DNA from 4 places in the Psychrobium sp. 1_MG-2023 genome. Region 4 is predicted to be linked to each of the others. Evidence: predicted binding sites of a transcription regulator. Region 4 holds the regulator's gene; each other region holds the start of a gene.
What was found. The regulator sigma-54, encoded in region 4, starts transcription at its own class of promoters, with help from an activator protein. The targets are predictions, from matches to a motif close to GTTGGCACGNNNNTNGNNT.
Positions count from the first base shown of each region.

Region 1: the regulator sigma-54 is predicted to act here: its motif matches at 1,846-1,864, upstream of glnA (glutamate--ammonia ligase).
Region 2: the regulator sigma-54 is predicted to act here: its motif matches at 3,383-3,401, upstream of Q8W26_RS01620 (PAS domain-containing sensor histidine kinase).
Region 3: the regulator sigma-54 is predicted to act here: its motif matches at 1,761-1,779, upstream of flgB (flagellar basal body rod protein FlgB).

Region 1 is NZ_JAUYVJ010000011.1:60,379-65,768, reverse strand. It holds gene Q8W26_RS07780 (hypothetical protein) at 1-252, opposite strand, end outside; gene glnA (glutamate--ammonia ligase) at 387-1,796, opposite strand; gene typA (translational GTPase TypA) at 2,326-4,152, shown strand; gene Q8W26_RS07765 (HD domain-containing phosphohydrolase) at 4,345-5,390, shown strand, end outside.
Region 2 is NZ_JAUYVJ010000002.1:122,400-127,789, reverse strand. It holds gene Q8W26_RS01640 (UDP-N-acetylglucosamine 4,6-dehydratase) at 1-509, opposite strand, end outside; gene Q8W26_RS01635 (hypothetical protein) at 538-858, opposite strand; gene fliS (flagellar export chaperone FliS) at 900-1,304, opposite strand; gene Q8W26_RS01625 (sigma-54 dependent transcriptional regulator) at 1,670-3,112, shown strand; gene Q8W26_RS01620 (PAS domain-containing sensor histidine kinase) at 3,447-4,505, shown strand; gene Q8W26_RS01615 (sigma-54 dependent transcriptional regulator) at 4,509-5,390, shown strand, end outside.
Region 3 is NZ_JAUYVJ010000002.1:155,707-161,096, reverse strand. It holds gene Q8W26_RS01790 (chemotaxis protein) at 1-854, shown strand, start outside; gene Q8W26_RS01785 (protein-glutamate O-methyltransferase CheR) at 844-1,677, shown strand; gene flgB (flagellar basal body rod protein FlgB) at 1,812-2,207, shown strand; gene flgC (flagellar basal body rod protein FlgC) at 2,210-2,626, shown strand; gene Q8W26_RS01770 (flagellar hook assembly protein FlgD) at 2,638-3,327, shown strand; gene flgE (flagellar hook protein FlgE) at 3,348-4,664, shown strand; gene Q8W26_RS01760 (flagellar basal body rod protein FlgF) at 4,844-5,390, shown strand, end outside.
Region 4 is NZ_JAUYVJ010000008.1:72,055-77,444, forward strand. It holds gene Q8W26_RS06015 (KpsF/GutQ family sugar-phosphate isomerase) at 1-967, shown strand, start outside; gene kdsC (3-deoxy-manno-octulosonate-8-phosphatase KdsC) at 968-1,522, shown strand; gene lptC (LPS export ABC transporter periplasmic protein LptC) at 1,519-2,079, shown strand; gene lptA (lipopolysaccharide transport periplasmic protein LptA) at 2,060-2,563, shown strand; gene lptB (LPS export ABC transporter ATP-binding protein) at 2,567-3,292, shown strand; gene Q8W26_RS06040 (RNA polymerase factor sigma-54) at 3,360-4,877, shown strand; gene hpf (ribosome hibernation promoting factor) at 4,903-5,190, shown strand; gene rapZ (RNase adapter RapZ) at 5,329-5,390, shown strand, end outside.

The DNA of each region.
Region 1 (5,390 bases), on a different contig from region 4:
GATCGCAGGACGAACTTTGGATTTAGTTTTCTCTTTATCATCGATTAAGCTTTTAGACGTTGAAAGCGATCGTGAAACGGTTTGTTTTTTATTATTACGAGTACTTCTGTCTTTGATTAACACTGGCTTAGAACCAAGGAATGGTTTATCGGAATATTTCACAGAACCGTCGGGCATGACCTTCTTATACACTACCCCCGCTTGAGAGCCGTAAGTGATCGCTATCATCAATATGATTAATAATCTAAGCATAAGTTTACCTGTCTTCCATCCATGCAATCTTATTAGAATATAACAAAGCTAATAGTAGCGCCAAGATTTTTAGATAAAAAGTGAGAGCAAAAAAAAAGCCCGCCGAAGCGAGCTTTTGTATATATTACAATGAATTAAACGCTGTAGTACATTTCGAATTCAAGTGGGTGAACTGCCGCGTTTACACGGTCAACTTCAGCACGCTTAAGATCGATGTAAGCTTCGATAGCTTCTTTAGAGAAAACACCACCAACGGTTAAGAACTCGTAATCACTTTCTAGTGCAGTTAATGCTTGGTCAAATGACTCAGCAACCGTTGGGATTGCTGCTGCTTCTTCTGCTGGAAGATCGTATAAATCTTTATCCATTGCATCGCCAGGGTGGATCTTGTTTTTGATACCGTCAAGGCCAGCCATTAATAACGCAGAGAATGCTAGGTATGGATTAGCCGTTGGATCAGGGAAACGAACTTCGATACGACGTGCTTTCGGTGATGGTACCACTGGAATACGGATAGAAGCAGAGCGGTTACGAGCTGAGTAAGCAAGCATTACAGGAGCTTCGAATCCAGGTACAAGACGCTTATAAGAGTTCGTTGAAGCATTAGTGAATGCATTTAATGCACGAGCATGCTTGATGATACCGCCGATGTAGTAAAGAGCCATCTCAGAAAGGCCGCCGTACTTATCACCAGCAAATAAGTTTTCGCCGTCTTTAGCTAAAGACATGTGACAGTGCATACCAGAACCGTTATCACCAACTAATGGCTTAGGCATAAAGGTTGCTGTTTTACCAAATTCGTGTGCAACATTGTGTACAACATATTTGTATACTTGAATTTCATCAGCTTTTTCAACGATTGTGTTGAAGCGACATGCGATTTCATTTTGACCTGCTGTTGCCACTTCATGGTGATGTGCTTCAACAACTAAGCCCATTTGATCCATTAGTAGACACATTGCACTACGGATGTCTTGAGCCGAATCTACTGGAGATACAGGGAAGTAACCACCTTTTACGCTTGGGCGGTGACCTGTGTTGCCTTCTTCATATTCAGTGTTTGAGTTCCAACATGCTTCTTTATCATCAATTTCGTAAGATGCACCGCTCATTTCATTTTTGTAGCGTACGCTATCAAATAAGAAGAACTCAGGCTCAGGACCAAATAATACGTTATCAGCAAAACCAGCGCTACGCATGTACTCTTCAGCACGCTTAGCAACAGAACGTGGGTCACGGTCGTAACCTTGTAATGTATCTGGTTCTAAGATGTCACAACGGATGTTTAGAGTAGGGATGTCAGTGAATGGACATAAAACAGCAGTCGCAGGATCAGGCATCATTACCATGTCTGAATCGTTGATTGATTTCCAACCAGCGATTGAAGAACCATCAAACATTTTACCATCTTCGAAGAAGTCTTCGTCGATTTGGTGAGATGGGATACTAATGTGCTGCTCTTTACCTTTAGTGTCAGTAAAACGTAAATCAACAAACTTTACGTCATTCTCTTTAATTAACTCTAGAACATTCTCTATAGACATCTTTGTTTCCTTCAAATTTAGGTAATACAAACTTTAATTGTTTAACGTAAAGCCAGAACCATGCCATTAATGTAAGGGTTTGATTCTATGGCTAATGTTTAATCTGTTTATTTTTTAAATCGATGCAATGCACCAAATAGATCCTAGTGTCGCACCAGTTTGGTGCGTATCTCTAATTGGTGCATTTGAATCATTTCATGCCCCAAGATGTAAATCTTGTGTGCTTTGGCTCTAACTATTGCTAATTTTTTCTACAATCATCGATCCGCTAAGACTAAATAGATAGCTTTTACTGCTACAAGTCTGTAGAATTTGCCGCCTAATTTTTGTACCAATAGCAAAAGGGTATAATTAGCAATTTTAATAGGGTGTATTTAATCTTGTGGTCACATATTGCTCAGTATGATGTGTAGTGATTACTTAGAGGTTATTTTTGATCAATATTTAGATAGTTAATTGGGCTTAATGCTGTTGGTGTTCACCCTAGAATAACAGCGTGTTGCTGGTTATTCCCGTTTAGGCGAAAAGTATGTCAAATAATATTACTGATATCAGCAAGTTGCGTAACGTTGCAATCATTGCTCACGTTGACCATGGTAAAACAACTCTGGTTGACAAATTGCTAGCACAATCTGGTACGGTTGAATCACGCGGCGAAGCTGAAGAGCGTGTAATGGATTCAAACGATCTTGAAAAAGAGCGCGGCATTACCATTTTGGCAAAACCAACTGCCATTAACTGGGATGGCCACCGTATTAACATCGTAGATACTCCTGGACACGCCGATTTCGGTGGTGAAGTAGAACGTATTATGTCGATGGTTGATTCGGTACTATTACTAGTAGATGCTGTTGATGGTCCAATGCCTCAAACACGCTTCGTAACACAAAAAGCATTTGCTCAAGGCCTTAAGCCAATCGTTGTAATTAATAAGATTGATCGCCCTGGCGCTCGTCCTGATTGGGTTATGGATCAAATCTTCGATTTATTTGACAATCTTGGTGCAACAGATGAGCAGTTAGACTTTACTGTTGTTTATGCTTCAGCTTTAAACGGTTGGGCTTCTATGGATGCTGACGTTCAAACAGATAACATGGAACCATTATTTGAAGCTATCTTAGAGAATGTATCATCTCCTGATGCTAACTCAGATGGCGATTTCCAGATGCAAATCTCACAGCTAGATTATAACTCATACGTTGGTGTAATCGGTGTTGGTCGTATCAAACGCGGTGTGGTTAAGCCAAACCAACAAGTATCTATCTCTATGGCTGACGGTTCTGTGCGTAAAGGTAAAGTCGGTACGGTGCTAGGTTACTTAGGTTTAGATCGTGATGAAGTTGATGAGGCGCATGCGGGTAACATCGTTGCAATCACCGGTTTAGGCGAATTAAAAATCTCTGACACAATTTGTGCGGTAGACAATGTAGAGCCATTACCAGCACTAAGCGTTGATGAACCAACAGTAACCATGACTTTCCAAGTAAACAATTCTCCATTTGCTGGTAAAGAAGGTAAGTTTGTTACTTCACGTAATATCCACGAGCGTTTAGAGCAAGAGTTAGTACATAACGTAGCTTTACGTGTTGAAGAGGGTGATGATCCTGATAAGTTCCGTGTATCGGGTCGTGGTGAGCTTCATCTAGGTGTTTTAATTGAAACAATGCGTCGTGAAGGTTTCGAGTTAGCAATCTCTCGTCCAGAAGTAATCATCAAAGAAGTTGATGGCGTACTAATGGAGCCAATGGAAAAAGTTACTGTTGATGTTGAAGAAGAGCATCAAGGTACAGTAATGGAGAAGTTAGGTTTACGTAAAGCGGTAATGTGTGACATGCAGCTTGACGGAAAAGGCCGTGTACGTATCGACTTCGATATGCCTTCTCGTGGTTTAATTGGTTTCCAAACAGAGTTCATGTCAATGACTTCTGGTTCTGGTCTTCTATACCATACGTTTGAAGAGTATGCTGAGCATAAAGGCGGCGACATCGGTCAACGTTCTAACGGTGTATTGATTTCTAATGCAACGGGTAAAGCATTAACTTACGCATTATTTAACTTACAACAACGTGGTCGTTTATTCACAAGTCATGCTGAAGAAATTTATGAAGGCCAAGTGTTAGGTATTCATAGCCGTGATAACGACTTAACAGTTAACGCACTTAAAGGTAAGCAGTTAACTAACGTTCGTTCATCAGGTACTGATGAAGCGCAAGTATTAACGCCGCCAATCATCTATACACTTGAGCAAGCACTTGAGTTCATCGATGATGATGAGTTAGTAGAAGTAACACCTGCAAGCATTCGTATCCGTAAGAAATTGCTGAAAGAAAACGAACGTAAGCGCGCAGCACGTTAATAATAACGTTGCTCATACGCACTACTATTAAGGGCTGTCTCATCGACAGCCTTTTTTTTATCTGAAAAAAATATCCATCTCGGAAAGATTAATAGACTAAGGTCGGTCTAGTGAAGTAATCTAAAAAGTTTAATACGAAATGATTACTATTTATAAATAAATAGTTCACTGGATAATCGCTAAGGAGTGCCTATGCAAGCGCAACAATCGCTTACTATTGAAAAACAACTGAGCAATAGAGAGTCTCTTAATACGGTCAATTCACAGTATTTTCCATTGCTTCATTATGCTATTGCTGCGTTGTTATTTGCTGTTTATGCTTATCAAGTTTGTCCTTTACTAGCGTCATTGACTCCCTTGCACCTCGCCTTACCAATAATACTGGTTTACCCGATTCGATTAGTGCTCTTTGCTAGAGTCATTAATAATTCTCCGTTTCAATCGCGGGTTCGTCAACAATTTAATCTTGATATCGCTTTATTTGCACTAGCGGCTGTTGGTTTTACCCTCGCAAATATCTTAACGTATGATGCGCCCTGGCATAGCAGTGGCAAAAGTTTGATAGGTATTTTGTTATTAGGTTTATTTGTCGCCAGTGATTTAGCACTGAACAGTGAGCGACAGCTGGTTAAGTATTTGATTGCTAATGACCAGCAATTGAATCTTAATGGCGGTTTATTATCCTTTGCTAAAAAATTTAGCGCGATGGCGATTACTATTTTAGTGTCACTGGGTGTGGTGATTTTTCTAGTAATTAATAAAGACTTGTATTGGCTCTATGGAGAGGGCTCTCGTTTAACACAAAAACAAGCTAGCATGAGTATTTTACTCGAAGTTGCTGTGATTATTACTACCATGTTGCTTTATACAGTGCGAATCATCTTCTCTTACACTAAGAACCTCAACTTGTATTTCTCACAGCAAACGCAAGTGATGTCAGCTGTCGGGCAAGGCGATCTAACCCAGCGAGTACCTGTGGTTAGCGTTGATGAGTTTGGCTTGATGGCTCAAGGTACCAACCAAATGATTGCTGGACTTCAAGCTTCGCAGGATGAGTTAAAGCTTACCCGTGATGCGTCAATTTTGGCGTTAGCTTCATTGGCTGAAACTCGTGATAATGAAACTGGAGCACACATTTTAAGAACCCAACGCTATGTCAAAGTGCTTGCAGAGTACTTACAGCATCACCCCGACTTTAGTGCTGACCTCGATGATGAAGTAATTGACCTACTCTATAA
Region 2 (5,390 bases), on a different contig from region 4:
TTGACAGGGTTTGCTGCTTTATCTGTTGACACGCAAAAGTACTTTTTAACTCCCGCATTAATAGATTGATTGAGGGTCTTTTCGGTATTTAAAATATTGACCTTAACCATACGCATTAGGGTGTAGGGATCTTTTTCACTTCGAACATGCTTAAGCGCTGAAAGGTTTAAAACATAGTCATATTGACCGTCACTGTTAATAAAAGCGTCATACTCTGCTGAGCCAATATCTAAGGTTAGTGCTTTGAACTCGCCATCGATGTAGCCTATTGTACTGCGTAGATCTCTAACTAATTCTGTTAAGTTATTTTCGCTAAGATCAACCGCATGCAATTTCTTTGGTTGGCGTTTAAAAATCTCTTTAACTACGGCCTGACCAATGGTCCCAGCTGCGCCAAGAACTAAAAAGCGAGAAGATGAAACCCCCGACAGTAAAGTTTGTTCAATGGTGTCTAGATCTTGGTCAAATAATGATGAGCTACGGCCAATTAACGCTAAGGTTGAGTCCATAAGTGATTCCGATGTCTTTTGAAGTTGCCTATTTTAAATAAGCACTCGCCGCTTTGGTATTCTTTTTTTGCTTAATAACTTGTTGTGCCATTTGAGCTTTGGTCGATTGAGAAGTTTGTTGTAGCTGTTGGTCAATGTCGGCTATTTTTTGTAATCGTTCTTGATTTGGTGCTAACTCTTCATGACTGTATTCATTGAAGAGTGTTTTTATCGCTTTATCTCTTGCGTTAGATAGAATTGTTAGCTGTTCTAGAGTGTCGTTAGTAGCTTCATTGCTCGCTACGGTTTCTATCACAGCAAGGAGTTGCTGTGATAGTTCAATGATTACGTCTAGTGATCTTTGTATCATATGAGGTCACCGATACTTATTATCATAAATCAACTTAAAGGTTACTCACTAAAGTCGACTTTGTTCTGTTCTTCAGTTGGGATCTGTTCCCATGCTGAACGTAGTGGCAATAGTAATTGAATCGCTTCATCTAATTCCGCATCACTGTTGTTAGCATTGGCTTTAAATAAAAGTTGAATCACATACTCATAAAGCGAAGCAAGGTTGTTTGAGATATCTCCCCCTTGATCGAAATCAAGAGAACCGTCTAAAACACCGATGAGGGTGATGGCTTTGTTGAGTAATTCGTTGCGTTTTTCAATATCATTTTGTGCGATGGCACCTTTTGCAGCAGCAATATTGCCAAGGACTTGTTTGAATATCTCCAAGACTAATTGATACGGACTCTCTTCAGCTTTCGTATTTACACTGGCTTGGCGATACTTTTTTATTGATAATCGAGTCATACTTAATCCTACGTATTATATTTAAATCAATGACTTTCATTGATTCTTAATTAGCGTTTACTGTCGATAGTAACTGACTGTTTAGAGTATTTATTTTAAGTTACTAATAATGTTATCGACGGTAATTTAAATAGCTTTAGTGTTAACTATACCTTTTTAAAGGCAAGTAATATGCCATATATTAAATATAGTTTAATAAAATTATTAATCGACATCAAAAAGTCAATAAATTGACTGTTGCTAATTTTTTGTATTGCCAGTTAGAATAACCTATATAAATAAAACTAGTAAATGACTTTGTTTTATTAAGTTATTTTTAATATTTAATGTGTTTAAGTCATTATATGAAAAGGTAGTTGTTTAAGATGCAAGTTTCTGACTCTATTCTAATTTGTAGCGATAATGCTCAACGATTAGAAAAATTGGTCACAATTTTAGAATTTATTGGTGAATCTGTTGAACAAGTAACGCAACTTCGTGAGGTTACTGAACGCATCAAACAGCAGGGTAACTTTCGTAGTGTGATCTATGATGGTGAATTAGTCGACCTCAGCGCTGACTTTTTTGCTCAACATGCCACTCAGGCAATGTTGATTGTCGGTGATTGCGACAAAGCCTTTATTGAACAAATACCGAACTTGATCGGTTGTATTGATTTTCCTTTTAGCTATGCTCAGCTCACTCAAGAGCTTCATAACTGTCAAGACTTTTGCAATAAGCGACCTGGCAGCACTGTTAATGCAGGATCTTCATCGATGTTGTTTCGCAGTTTAGTGGGTCGCAGTGAAAATATTCAAGATGTACGTGTTTTAATTGAACAAGTCGCAACAACTGATGCTAATGTTCTGGTACTTGGTGAGTCCGGTACAGGTAAAGAAGTTGTTGCTCGTAATGTTCACTATTATTCTAAACGTCGGGAAGGGCCGTTTATTCCAGTAAACTGTGGTGCTATCCCGCCAGAGCTTTTAGAAAGTGAATTGTTCGGTCATGAGAAGGGGGCTTTCACTGGTGCATTTACAGCCCGAAAAGGGCGCTTTGAACTTGCGCAGGGTGGTACTTTATTTCTTGATGAAATTGGAGATATGCCCCAACCGATGCAAGTTAAATTATTACGTGTCTTGCAAGAGCGAACATTTGAACGAGTTGGTGGCAATAAGACCTTAAATTGTGATGTTCGTATTGTTGCTGCAACTCATCAACATCTTGAAACGCGTATTAAAGAAGGTAAGTTCCGCGAGGATTTATTCTATCGCTTGAATGTATTCCCGATTGATATGCCTGCACTGCGTGAACGTAAAGGTGATATTCCCCTGTTACTTCAAGAATTAGTCACACGCATGGAGACAGCCTACAATACATCAATTCGTTTCACTCAGCGCTGTATGGAATCATTGATGATGCATGATTGGTTAGGTAACGTGCGTGAGTTGAGTAACTTAGTTGAGCGTTTAGTCATTCTTTACCCGAATAACTTGATTGATGTTAACGATTTACCGGCTAAATATCGCCATTTAGATGTTCCTGAGTTTCAACCTGACTATCCTGAAGAGCAACAAGAGCAAGATGCCTTTGCTGCAATTTTCAGCGGTGAAGAAGAAATTGAAATCCCTGAAAAGACGCTTCTTACTGAGCTTCCTGCGGAAGGTGTTAACCTCAAAGAGATGTTATCTGAGCTGGAGATTGATTTAATTGGCCAAGCGTTAGAGCAACAAGATTATGTTGTCTCGCGTGCGGCTGAAGTACTTGGCATGCGCAGAACAACCCTTGTTGAGAAAATGCGTAAATACGGTATGTCTAAAGACGGTTAATAGACCAGAGTGTCGCCCTGAATTTTACAGAGTCAGGGTGACAATAGCTTGCCATTTAAGCATTGCTATCGCTAAGTTCTCCCATTTATAAAGAGGCACTGCATATAGGTCCTCAATTAAAGTATTTTAAGCAACCTGTGTCGCTTCTTTCAAATCACAGTTCCTGCAGTCTCTTAGACGAAACCTCTCGTTGATATCAATTATATTGGAAATAACAGCAAAGTACATCAAATTACCCTTCCTAACTGATTGATATATAATTAAAATAAAGTTGGCACATTAACTGCATTTCTCGTTGTATTAGTTTTTAAGACAAATATTTGACGAGGCTGTTATGGCACTAAACTCACCAAACAATCAACACATCGGCGCACAAGTGTCACAAAATCGTTTGGCACATTTAGTCGATATTCTACCATCAGGGGTAATTATTCTAGATGGCAATGGTCTGGTTTCAGAAGCAAATAAGATGGCGGTGAGCTTTCTCGGTCAAGAAGTGATTGGTCAGCGCTGGTTCAATGTGATTAATGAGGCGTTTCAGCCGCGTGCCGATGATGGTCATGAGGTGTCATTAAAAGATGGTCGCCGACTTAAAATTGCGATTTCGTCATTAGAGCCAGAAGACGGTCAATTGATTTTGCTCACTGATTTAACTGAAACACGTCAAATGCAAAATAACATGGCACACATGCAGCGTTTATCAGCGTTAGGGAAAATGGTTGCGTCACTTGCACATCAAGTAAGAACACCGCTTTCAGCAGCGATGCTTTATGCCGCAAACCTGAAAAACAAAGCGATGCCCGATCATGCTAAAACTCATTTTCACGACAAGCTTTTAGCACGATTGAAAGATTTAGAGCAGCAAGTAAACGATATGTTGATGTTTGCTCGTAGCGATAATGGTCAAATAGCCACAGAACTATCTTTGCAAGAACTATTAACGGAAGTTGATGCCTCTAGCGAAGCGATGATGCAACAACATAAAGCTAAGATGATGGTGACATTACCCGATCCAGATTTATTGATATTAGGTAACCGCACGGCACTCAGTGGTGCTGTTACTAACCTAATACATAATGCGATTCAAGCTAAGCCTCAAGGCTTGTTGCTGCATTTGATCGCCAGACGCTTTGGTGACAATGAAGTTGAAATTTCACTTATTGATAATGGACCAGGGGTCTCGTTAGCCCAACAACAAAAAATATTCGAACCGTTTTTTACCACAAAAAGTCAGGGAACGGGATTAGGGCTAGCAGTAGTTCAGTCTGTAGCTAAGTCTCACAATGGCAAATTAAACTTAGTATCTAAGCAGGGGCAAGGTTCGTGTTTTTCATTAATACTTCCACTTCAGCGTGAAGCCGCTGTAGTGATTAAACATGCGATGGGGAGTTAACTCATGACAAGTAATAAAATTTTAGTCGTAGAAGATGACGCAGGCTTAAGAGAAGCCTTAGTTGATACACTAATGTTAGGTGGCTATGAGTGTGTCGAATGTGAAAGTGGTGAAGAAGCGTTATTAACCTTAAAAACAACCAAGGTTGCTTTAGTTGTTTCGGATGTTCAAATGGGTGGTATGTCAGGGCTATCTCTGCTTCGCAGTATCAAAGCAAAGTGGCCAGATTTACCGATGCTATTAATGACAGCTTATGCCAACATTGATGATGCTGTGAGTGCGATGCGTGAGGGTGCTGCAGATTATATGGCGAAGCCGTTTGCACCAGAAGTCTTATTAAATTTAGTCAGCCGCTACATGCCAGTGCCAGAACTCGATGTTAATGATCCTGTTGTTGGCGATGAGAAATCGATTAAATTATTAGAGCTGGCTAAGAAAGTTGCGCAAAGCGATGCATCGGTGATGATCAATGGACCCTCTGGATCAGGTAAGGAAGTGTTAAGTCAGTATATTCATAATCAATCAAGACGAAGTGATAAGCCGTTCGTAGCGATAAATTGTGCAGCAATTCCTGAAAACATGCTTGAGTCTACCTTATTTGGTTATGAAAAAGGGGCATTTACTGGGGCTCTACAAGCCTGTCCTGGCAAATTTGAGCAGGCTCAAGGAGGAACAATTTTACTCGATGAAATCACAGAGATGGATATCAGCCTGCAAGCGAAGTTGCTTCGTGTATTACAAGAGAAAGAAGTTGAGCGTTTAGGTTCACGCAAAACCATTAAACTCGATGTTCGAGTGCTGGCAACATCAAACCGTGACTTACGCCAAGCAGTGAATGATAAAGAGTTTCGCGAGGATTTATATTACCGGCTTAACGTATTTCCA
Region 3 (5,390 bases), on a different contig from region 4:
TTAAAGTCAAAGAAGTTCTGCAGTGTCCCAAATTAACGTCTTTGCCTAACCTTGCGCGCGAAGTGCGTGGTATTGCTCATATTCGTGGTGAGACTATCTCTGTCATTGACTTAAGCTTAGCCACTGGCGGCGCTGCAATCGATGACTTAACTAATCGTTTTATCATTATTACCGAATACAATCGTTCTATTCAGGGCTTTTTAGTTGATTCTGTCGAACGCATTATTAACCTTAATTGGGAGCAAATTATGCCGCCTCCTGAAGGTGCTGGTGATAAAAATTATCTTACGGCTGTCACAGAAGTCGATAACGATATGGTTGGGATTTTAGATGTAGAAAAAATTCTAATGGAAGTAGCACCTACTAATGAAGAAATGACAGATGAAGTGTTACAAGAAGCCAAAGAAATAATTGCTGACAGTGAAAAAATGTTGATGATTGCTGATGACTCGACTGTGGCATTGAATCAGGTTAAACGAGCCCTAACCCCACTGGGTTTAGAGATTATGCAAGCGAAAAATGGTCGAGAAGCATTAGAACAGCTTATCGCTTTAAGTGAAACTTGCGAGCGTTCAGTTACTGAAAAATTAGGTTTGTTAATTTCTGATATTGAAATGCCTGAAATGGATGGCTATACCTTAACCGCTGAAATCAGAACGATGGAAAAATTGAAAGATCTTCGAGTTATTTTGCATACCTCGTTGAGTGGTGTCTTTAATCAGGCGATGGTTGATAATGTCGGTGCAGATGACTTTATCGCTAAATTTAACCCTGATGACTTAGCCGCCGCTGTTGAGCGTAATATTAATATCTTGCACTCTCAACCAGCTAGGGAAATATCGAGTGACAAATAAAGACTTGACTGAAAAAGAGTATACTGACTTTTGCCGCTTTCTTGAGCAGCATTGCGGCATCGTTTTAGGTAATAGTAAGCAGTATTTAGTCAGAAGCCGTCTCGCACCGCTGATGAGCGAATATAAGTGTGAGTCGTTATCGCAGTTAGTCAAAAAAGCAATGGAACTTCGAGAACGGGCGTTACGGGCGGTTGTTATTGACGCTATGACGACGAATGAAACATTATGGTTCCGTGATAAGTATCCTTTTGAAGTATTAACTCAACGTTTGCTGCCTGAGTTTGCCGATTTAAAGCGGCCATTGAAAATCTGGTCTGCAGCGAGCTCATCAGGTCAAGAGCCTTACTCCATTGCAATGACGTGTTTAGAGTTTAAAGAGAAAAATCCAGGAATGTTAAAGTATGGCTTTGATATTTTAGCTACTGATATTTCAACTAGCATGCTGGAGCATTGTAACAAGGGGGAATATGACAACTTAGCTTTAGCTCGTGGTTTATCACCTGAGCGTAAACGAAAGTTTTTCAATCCGTCATCAACCAATTGTTTTTCGGTTAAGCCTGAAGTGAAAAAGCACGTTAAATTTAAACAGTTTAATCTGCTTGATAGTTTTAATGTGCTGGGTCGTTTCGATATAATCTTTTGTCGAAATGTACTTATTTACTTTTCTCCTGAAGTTAAACGGCAGATTTTTGCCAACTTTGCCAAGGTAGCTAATAAAGATGGCTATTTAATGTTAGGTGCATCAGAGTCAATTAATGGCTTAACAGATGAATTCACAATGAACCGCTGTAAAGCAGGCATTGTTTATCAGGCCAATAAATAATATATTAAGCACTATCAACTAGTTATAGGGTAAGCGTTCGCTTGCCCTTTTTTATTTCCTCATAAAAAATATGTTTTATTGTTTCTGGCATAGCTATTGCTTTATATATACAAAACCATTGAAGAGACAAAATTATGACGATCTCATTTGATAAAGCATTAGGAATTGCACAGCACACTGTGGGTATTAGAGCCCAGCGTGCTGAGTTAATTGCCAGTAATATTGTGAACGCCGATACTCCGCATTATAAAGCGCGAGATATGGACTTTGCTACAGCGATGCGAAATGCGGAGTCTAATTTATCTTCAAGTATGGCTAGAACTCATGATAAGCACTTTAAAGTCACTTCTTCTGTTGGTGACGGTGTGGCGTATCGTATTCCAAATCAACCTGATACTGGTGATGGCAATACAGTTGATGTACAAATGGAACGAAACTTGTATATGAAAAACGCATTGGAGTATCAGTCTAGTCTACAATTTCTCGGCGGTAAGTTTAAAGGGCTTAGATTAGCCATTAAAGGATCTTAATTATGAGTTTATATAATATTTTTGATGTCGCCGGTTCTGGAATGAGTGCTCAGTCATTGAGATTAAATGTTACGGCATCTAATCTTGCCAATGCTAATAGTGTCAGTAGCAGCGTCGAAGAGACCTATCGTGGTCGCCATCCGGTTTTTGCCGCTGAGCTACAAAAAGCTGCCGCTAATCAAGAAGAGTCAGTGCCAGTAAAAGTGTTAGGTATAGTTGAAGATCAAGATCCTTTACGCCAAGAGTATAACCCTAATCACCCATTGGCAGATGAAAACGGTTATATATATAAGCCGAATGTCAATGTGATGGAGGAGATGGCCAATATGATGTCAGCTTCACGTTCTTATCAAACTAATGTGCAAGTCGCTGATGCTGCAAAGCAAATGCTAATGAAAACACTGCAATTAGGTAAATAGGGGAATTAGTAATGAGCACAATTGATACTAGTAATGCTTATCTAGATTCGATGCGCTGGCAAAAAGAGCCAGTGAAAGTTGATGATGGTTCTAATCAGACATTAGATCAAGAGGACTTTCTTCGCTTATTGACTGAGCAGTTAGCAATGCAAGATCCATCAAAACCTGTTGATAATGATCAGATGATTTCACAAATGGCTTCCTTTAGTACGGTGGAAGGTATTTCTCAAATGACCAATCAGTTTGAAGATTTAAATTCGGTTATGACATCTTCTCAAGCATTACAGGCTTCGAGCTTGGTCGGTCAAAAAGTTCTCATTCCTGCGAATGTGGGGCATGTTAAGCCTGGTGAAAGTATTGAGGCGGTTATTAGTTTACCTGAAGCAACCCCTGGTATGTCAGTTCGTATAGAGAACGAAACGGGTGAGTTAATTAAAACTATCAAGCTGGCTAATATGCCGGCAGGTAATAATGAATTCACTTGGGATGGCACTAACGAAAAGGGAGAAGCTGTGCCTGAAGGTAATTATTCAATTAAAGCCACTGGCAGTGTTGGTGGAGAACAACAAGAATTAGCTGTTTCAACATACAGTCATGTAGCGAGCGTTAGCTTAGGGAATTCTGCTAACGGCGTAGTATTAAATTTAAGAGGGCTAGGCAACATTTCACTGAATGAAGTGTTAGCAGTTGCCGAAGGTTAATCTGAAAAGAGGGTTTTAAAATGTCTTTTAATATCGCACTAAGTGGCATCGCTGCATCAAAGAAAGATTTGGATGTGACGGCCAATAATATTGCTAACGTAAACACTATCGGCTTTAAAGAGTCTCGTGCAGAATTTGCCGATGTCTATGCCTCCTCATTATTTACTAACTCAAAAACGAAGGCCGGTGACGGTGCAACAACAGCGCAAGTTGCACAGCAATTCCACCAAGGTAGCTTGTCTTTCACTAATAATGCGTTAGATTTGGCGATTACTGGTCCAGGTTTTTTTGTAACGTCAGATGGCCTTGACTCTAAAGATTTAACGTTTACGCGAGCAGGTGCCTTTAAATTAAACAATGAAAACTTCATTGTCGATTCAAAAGGTAACTACTTACAAACGTATCCGGTAAATACTGATGGCACCTCAGCTGCCATCAACCTTACATCGACTAATGGAATTCAGATCCCTGAAACAGCGGGTGTTCCGGTAATGTCTAGTGAAGTCACCATGTCAGCGAACTTACCTGCAAACGCTACAGCGAAAGATTTAAGTTTATTCGACCATACAGACCCAACGACTTACAACCACTCAACATCGATTACAATTTATGACTCATTAGGTGAGTCACATGTACAAACCAGTTACTTTGTAAAGGATGTCTCTGCACCAAATCAATGGGCACAGTTTACTGCAGTTGATGGCATTAAAGTTGATGTTGCTTCAGCGGCTTCTCCAACTGCAGCGACTGCTGGTACCGGCCACGTTGGAGCATTAATTAATTTTGATACCAGTGGTATTTATCAGCCACCTGCAGCGCCAGCTAGTCCTGATATTGTATTAGAAGCATTAGGCACACCAGGTGCTGGTGTTTATCCAACAGGTGCTGATGGTACACAAGCGGTTACAATCAAACTTGATGAGCCAACACAATTCTCGTCTGGCTTTGAAGTGACTTCTCTTGAGCAAAATGGTTTAACGGTTGGTCGATTAACCGGGGTAGAAATTGGCCCAGATGGTTTAGTTAAAGCAACTTACAGTAATGGTAGTGCTGAGCCACTGGGGCGAGTTGCTATGGCGCGCTTTAGAAATGAACAAGGTTTAACGCAAATTGGTAATACATCTTGGAAGGCGAGTCAAGATTCTGGCGAGCCATTACCAGGTGAAGGCGATAGCGGCACCTTCGGTACGATTAACTCGGCTGCATTAGAGCAAGCGAATGTCGATTTAACGACAGAGTTGGTAGACTTAATTACCGCTCAACGTAACTTCCAAGCTAACTCAAGAGCACTAGAAGTGAATCAAACATTATCTCAAACTATTTTGCAAATTAGATAATGACTTCAACCATTTGTTTCGTAACACCTTTGTTTGGGTGTTACGAAGTGAAATGGTTAAATATCTCCTCCCTTTATTTTCACTCTTAATTTTACCCATACTATTGGCATACCTGTTGCATTTATCTTGTTATGAACTGCTAATCCTAGCAAATTGATAATTTATTGACGGGGTGAAATATGGATAAATTACTTTATATATCCATGAGTGGCGCCAAAGAAAACCTCAATGCTACTGCATTGCGAGCGAACAATTTAGCTAATGCCAAAACCACAGGTTTTAAATCTGATATTGAGCAAGCACGCTCAATGCAGGCTTTTGGCGAAGGCATGCCGACACGAGTGTTTTCGTTGACAGAGCGTCCGGCTCAAGACTTTACTTCGGGTCCTTTAATTTCTACTTCTCGAGACTTAGACGTTGCTGTTCAAGGCGAAGGTTGGTTAGTCGTGCAAGCTGAGGATGGTTCACAAGCATTGTCTCGCGCTGGATCGTTACAAATTGATAATGCCGGTATGTTACGTAACGCTGCTGGACAGTTCATTATGGGTGATGGAGGGCCGATAGCACTCCCAATACCGGTTGATGAATTGAATATTGGTAGTGACGGAACAATCACTGTTAGACCTCAAGGGGCTCCAGCGACAGTAATTGAAGAAGTTGGCCGCTTACAACTGGTTAACCCAGAACGGCAAAACTTGGTCAAAGGTAATGATGGCTTATTTCGCC
Region 4 (5,390 bases):
TGTAAATCAAGATTTTTGCCTTTGGGGCCAGCAAGTTGTTAAAACTGAAATCGAAGCATTACAAGAATTAACGCAATATATTAATGATGATTTTGCGAATGCATGCCAATTAATTATTAACTGCACTGGCAAGGTTGTTGTTATGGGCATGGGTAAGTCAGGGCATATTGCGCGAAAAATTGCGGCAACATTAGCCAGTACTGGTACACCGGCCTTTTTTGTCCACCCAGGTGAAGCGAGTCATGGCGATCTAGGTATGATCACCGCCGACGATGTTGTCTTGTCGATCTCAAACTCAGGGGCGTCCAGTGAAATTTTAACTCTCTACCCTGTTATGGAACGTATTGGCGTTCCTGTGATTTCAATGACTGGAAATCCAACCTCTTCAATGGCAAAGCTATCTCAAGTGCACTTGTGTATTGCAGTGTCAAAAGAAGCCTGCCCTTTAGGGTTAGCGCCAACATCGAGTACGACAGCCACCTTAGCAATGGGCGATGCATTAGCGGTTGCGCTCTTACAAGCAAAAGGCTTTACTGCTGACGACTTCGCATTATCTCACCCAGGTGGCGCATTAGGACGGAAATTACTCTTACGCGTTTTAGATGTTGCCCATACAGGCAAGCAGCTACCGTTGGTCACACCAGACACAACAATAAGTCATGCGCTGCTAGAAGTATCTAATAAAGGCTTGGGCATGACTGGCGTTGTAAATGATGATGGGGAATTGATCGGACTATTTACCGATGGTGACTTGCGCCGTACGCTAGATCATAAATTAGATTTCCACCATACGCCGATAAGCCAAGTGATGACCAATGACCCCGTCACACTAGATGGTAACTTGCTTGCAGCAAGTGCACTAAAATTGATGGAAGAGCGTAATATTAATGGCCTATTTATCCTTGAAGATGGTAAGCCTATCGGTGCGCTAAATATGTTAGACATGCTAAAAGCTGGAGTCGTTTAAATGAAAACAGTACCTACTCTCTATGGTGAAATAGCTGAGTCAGCTTGGATTCAGGCTGCCGAAATTAAACTATTGATTTGTGATGTAGATGGCGTCTTCTCTGATGGTAGAATTTACCTTGGTAATGACGGTGAAGAGCTTAAAGCTTTTCACACCAAAGATGGTTTTGGAGTCAAGTCTCTGATAAACGCTGGTATTGATGTCGCTATTATCACCGGACGTAAATCAACCATCGTTGAGAATAGAATGACGAGCTTAGGTGTTAAGCATATTTATCAAGGACAAGCAGATAAATATGTTGCTTACCAAGCGTTGTTAAAGCAATTTTCGCTCGCTCCAAATCAAGTGGCTTATATAGGTGATGATATGGTTGATAAGCCTGTGATGGACGATTGTGGATTGGGCGTTGCGGTAAACGATGCTCACCCAGCGTTATTGCAAAATTGTGACTATGTCACTTTCACTAAAGGGGGCTTTGGCGCTGTGCGTGAAGTGAGTGATTTAATTTTAGCCAGTCAAGGGATCTTAGCTCAAGCTAAAGGGATGAGTGTATGAATCGAGCCACGATATTAATTGGCCTATTCTTTATTTCATGTATTTTATTCTTTTGGAATCCATTCTGGTCGGTCACCAAGCCCAAGCAAGCTGAAGTCGCTAGTCAATACTTACCTGACTTTACAGCAACAGATATGACATTACGTCAATTTAATGGGCAAGGTTACTTATCATCGTTAGTACATGCTGATGAAATGAAGCATTATGAGCAGGATGTAACCGTCTTAATTAACCCCAGCTACATAATTTACCCCAAAAACGGTGGCGCGCGTTGGAAAATAAATGCCTCTCGAGGCACATTTAACCAGCAGGACCGCGTTGTGTTAGAAAAAGATGTTATTATTAGCGCGATTAATCCCGAAGAAAAAGTTCAGCAAATCAAAGCAGCACGGCTGAATCTCAACTTGAACAATATGTTAATTGAGAGTGACAGTGCGATAGAGATAATCGGTCATAAATACAAAATTGAAGGCTTAGGCTTACGTGCCAGCTTTAATGAACAACAATTTGAAATTATTAAAAATATACAGGCAATCTATGAAAACACTCAAAGCTAGTGCTTTTTTTCTATTAGCACTACTGACTAGTAACACCGCCACGGCATTATCTGATGACTTTAAACAACAAGCATCAATCAACGCCGATAACCAGTATATTGATTTAGCAAAAAATATTGCGGTGTACAAAGGTAATGTCACCATTAAGCAAGGGTCAATTGAAATTACTGCCGATCGCTTAGAAGTATACAATCATGGAGAGCATGGTGTTGAGCTTATGGTATTAATTGGTAGGCCAGCACGCTTCTCACAACGAGTCGGCGATGGGAATAATATTTCTGCCCAAGCCAAAGAGATCCGATTTGAGCGCGGTACTAATATCATTAAACTCAACCGTAGCGCTCAATTAACTTGGGGCAAAAATGTCGTTAAAGGCGATACGATTAGTTACGATATGGTCAGACAGCTTTTAAACGCTGATCGCAATGCAAACAAAAAAGACCAAGTAACCACAATCCTCCAGCCAAATGAAAGTAAAAATTAAACCATGAGTACATTGAGAGCACAGCATTTAGCAAAGAACTACTCTGGACGCCAAGTCGTTAAGGACGTGTCATTAGAAGTCGCTAAAGGGCAAATCGTCGGATTATTAGGCCCAAACGGTGCCGGTAAAACAACAACTTTCTATATGGTAGTTGGTCTAGTGCCAAGCGATAGTGGCCAGGTGACTATTGGCGGTAACGACATTACATTAATGCCAATGCACCAGCGTGCACGACAAGGCATTGGCTATTTGCCACAAGAGTCATCAATTTTCAGAAAGCTATCCGTTTACGATAACATCATGGCGATCCTACAAACTCGTAAAGATCTTAATAAAGCTCAACGAGTTGAGAAGCTAGAGAGTTTGTTAGAAGAATTCCATATCCAGCACATTAGAAACAGTTTAGGAATGGCCCTCTCTGGTGGAGAAAGACGTCGTGTAGAGATCGCTCGAGCGCTTGCTGCTGACCCTGAATTCATTTTATTAGATGAACCCTTTGCTGGCGTTGACCCTATCTCAGTGATTGATATAAAACAAATCATTGAACAATTAAAGCAACGTGGCTTAGGAGTGCTGATCACTGACCATAACGTACGAGAAACGTTAGATGTTTGTGAATTTGCTTATATTGTTAGTCATGGTGAAATGATTGCACAAGGCCAACCAGATGACATATTATCAAATCAAACGGTCAGAGATGTTTATCTCGGAGAGCAATTCAGACTATAGTTAGACTATACGATAAAAATAATTTTGTGCTCTCTTCCTTTTAGCACATTCAAGATAACGGATTTAAATGAAAGCTTCATTACAGTTAAAATTAGGCCAATCGCTTACAATGACCCCACAGTTGCAACAAGCGATTAGGCTGCTGCAACTTTCAACTCTCGATCTTCAAAATGAGATCCAAGAAGCGTTGGATAGCAATCCTTTACTCGAGGTCGAAGAGAACTTCGAGGGAAATGAAGCCAACACAAAAGCTGACGATAATGGCGCAGGGCATGAATATGACTCATCAAGTACGCTAGAAGCCAATAACGACAGTAATGACTTTGACAGCAATGACTCTAGTACCATTGATACTTCTGAAGCTCTGGACAAGCAAAGTATCAGCGACGATCTGCCAACAGACACAACTTGGGATGACTACATCTCTGCTGGCCCAGCGGCACCGGTAGCGTCATCGACAGCAGGACCTGAAAGTGATTTCGTTTATCAAGGGGAAACCACTGAGAATTTACAAGATCACCTGTTGTGGCAAGCTAATTTAACGCCTTTTAGCGATAATGATCGAGCAATTGCAACGGCCATTATTGATGCTGTTGAAGAGTCTGGATACCTATCACAAGACTGTGAAGATATTCTGACAGCTATGGCCGATCCTGAAATTGAATTAGATGAAGTTGAAGCAGTATTAAAACGTATCCAACACTTTGATCCAATTGGCGTAGCAGCACGCAGCCCAAGTGAATGCTTAGCCATTCAATTAAAGCGCCTTGCAGAAGATACGCCATGGCGAGATGAAGCCATTCTTTTAGTTGAAGGTTATATGGAGTTATTAGCAACTCGGGATTACCGCACGCTTGCTAAAAAAACCAAATTAAAAGAAGCACAACTCGCTGAAGCTATCCGATTGATTCAAACTCTAAACCCGCACCCTGGTAGTACTATCATCAAAGAAAAAGATGAATATGTTATTCCAGATGTATCGGTTAAAAAGGTAAAAGGACGCTGGATTGTTGAGTTAAACCCAGATTGCATGCCAAAAATTCAGGTCAATGCTGAGTATGCGGCGCTGAGTAAAACCAGTAAGAGCAGTGGAGATACCCAGTTTATTCGAGGTCACTTACAAGAGGCCAAGTGGTTTATTAAAAGTTTAGAAAGCCGAAATGACACCTTGCTAAAGGTAGCAAATTGTATTGTAATGCAACAGAGAGGTTTTTTTGAATACGGCGAAGAAGCGATGAAACCATTGGTTTTAAATGATGTCGCTGAAGCAGTGGAAATGCACGAATCAACTATCTCTCGTGTAACCACACAAAAGTATATGCATACGCCACGTGGTATTTTTGAATTAAAATACTTTTTTTCAAGCCACGTTAGCACTGAGAATGGCGGTGAATGTTCATCAACTGCGATTCGTGCCATTATCAAAAAACTAGTGGCGGCTGAGAGCCCAAAGAAACCATTAAGCGATAGTAAAATTGTAGATTTGTTAGCGGAACAAGGGATTAAAGTAGCAAGAAGAACCATTGCAAAATATCGTGATGCGTTATCAATCCCACCTTCCAATCAAAGAAAGAGCTTAATTTAAGCTCACCAAATGGAGGATGCATTTTATGCAAATTAATTTAACTGGACACCACGTAGCTATTACAGAATCACTTCACGACTATGTGCACACAAAATTTAGTAAATTAGAGCGCCACTTCGAACATATTAATAACGTACATGTTGTTTTAAACGTAGAAAAACTCCAACAAATTGCAGAAGCAACACTTCACCTAAACGGCGGGGAAGTATTTGCTACCTCCACTCACGAAGACATGTATGCCGCGATCGACTCAATGATCAATAAACTTGATCGACAAGTGATCAAACACAAAGAAAAATTACAACGACACTAGATTCTTTAGTCTAAAGTGTCACTCTAAAGCCTAGCATTGCTAGGCTTTTTTGTTGCTAAGTCTTTGCTATCTCATTGCAAATAAATACAAACCCCCTAAAATAAGAACATTAACAAGATAACCATCATGGATGCTCGATTGAAATTAACTATCATTAGCGGAACGTCAGGCTCGGGAAAGAGTGTCGCTTTACGTGTATT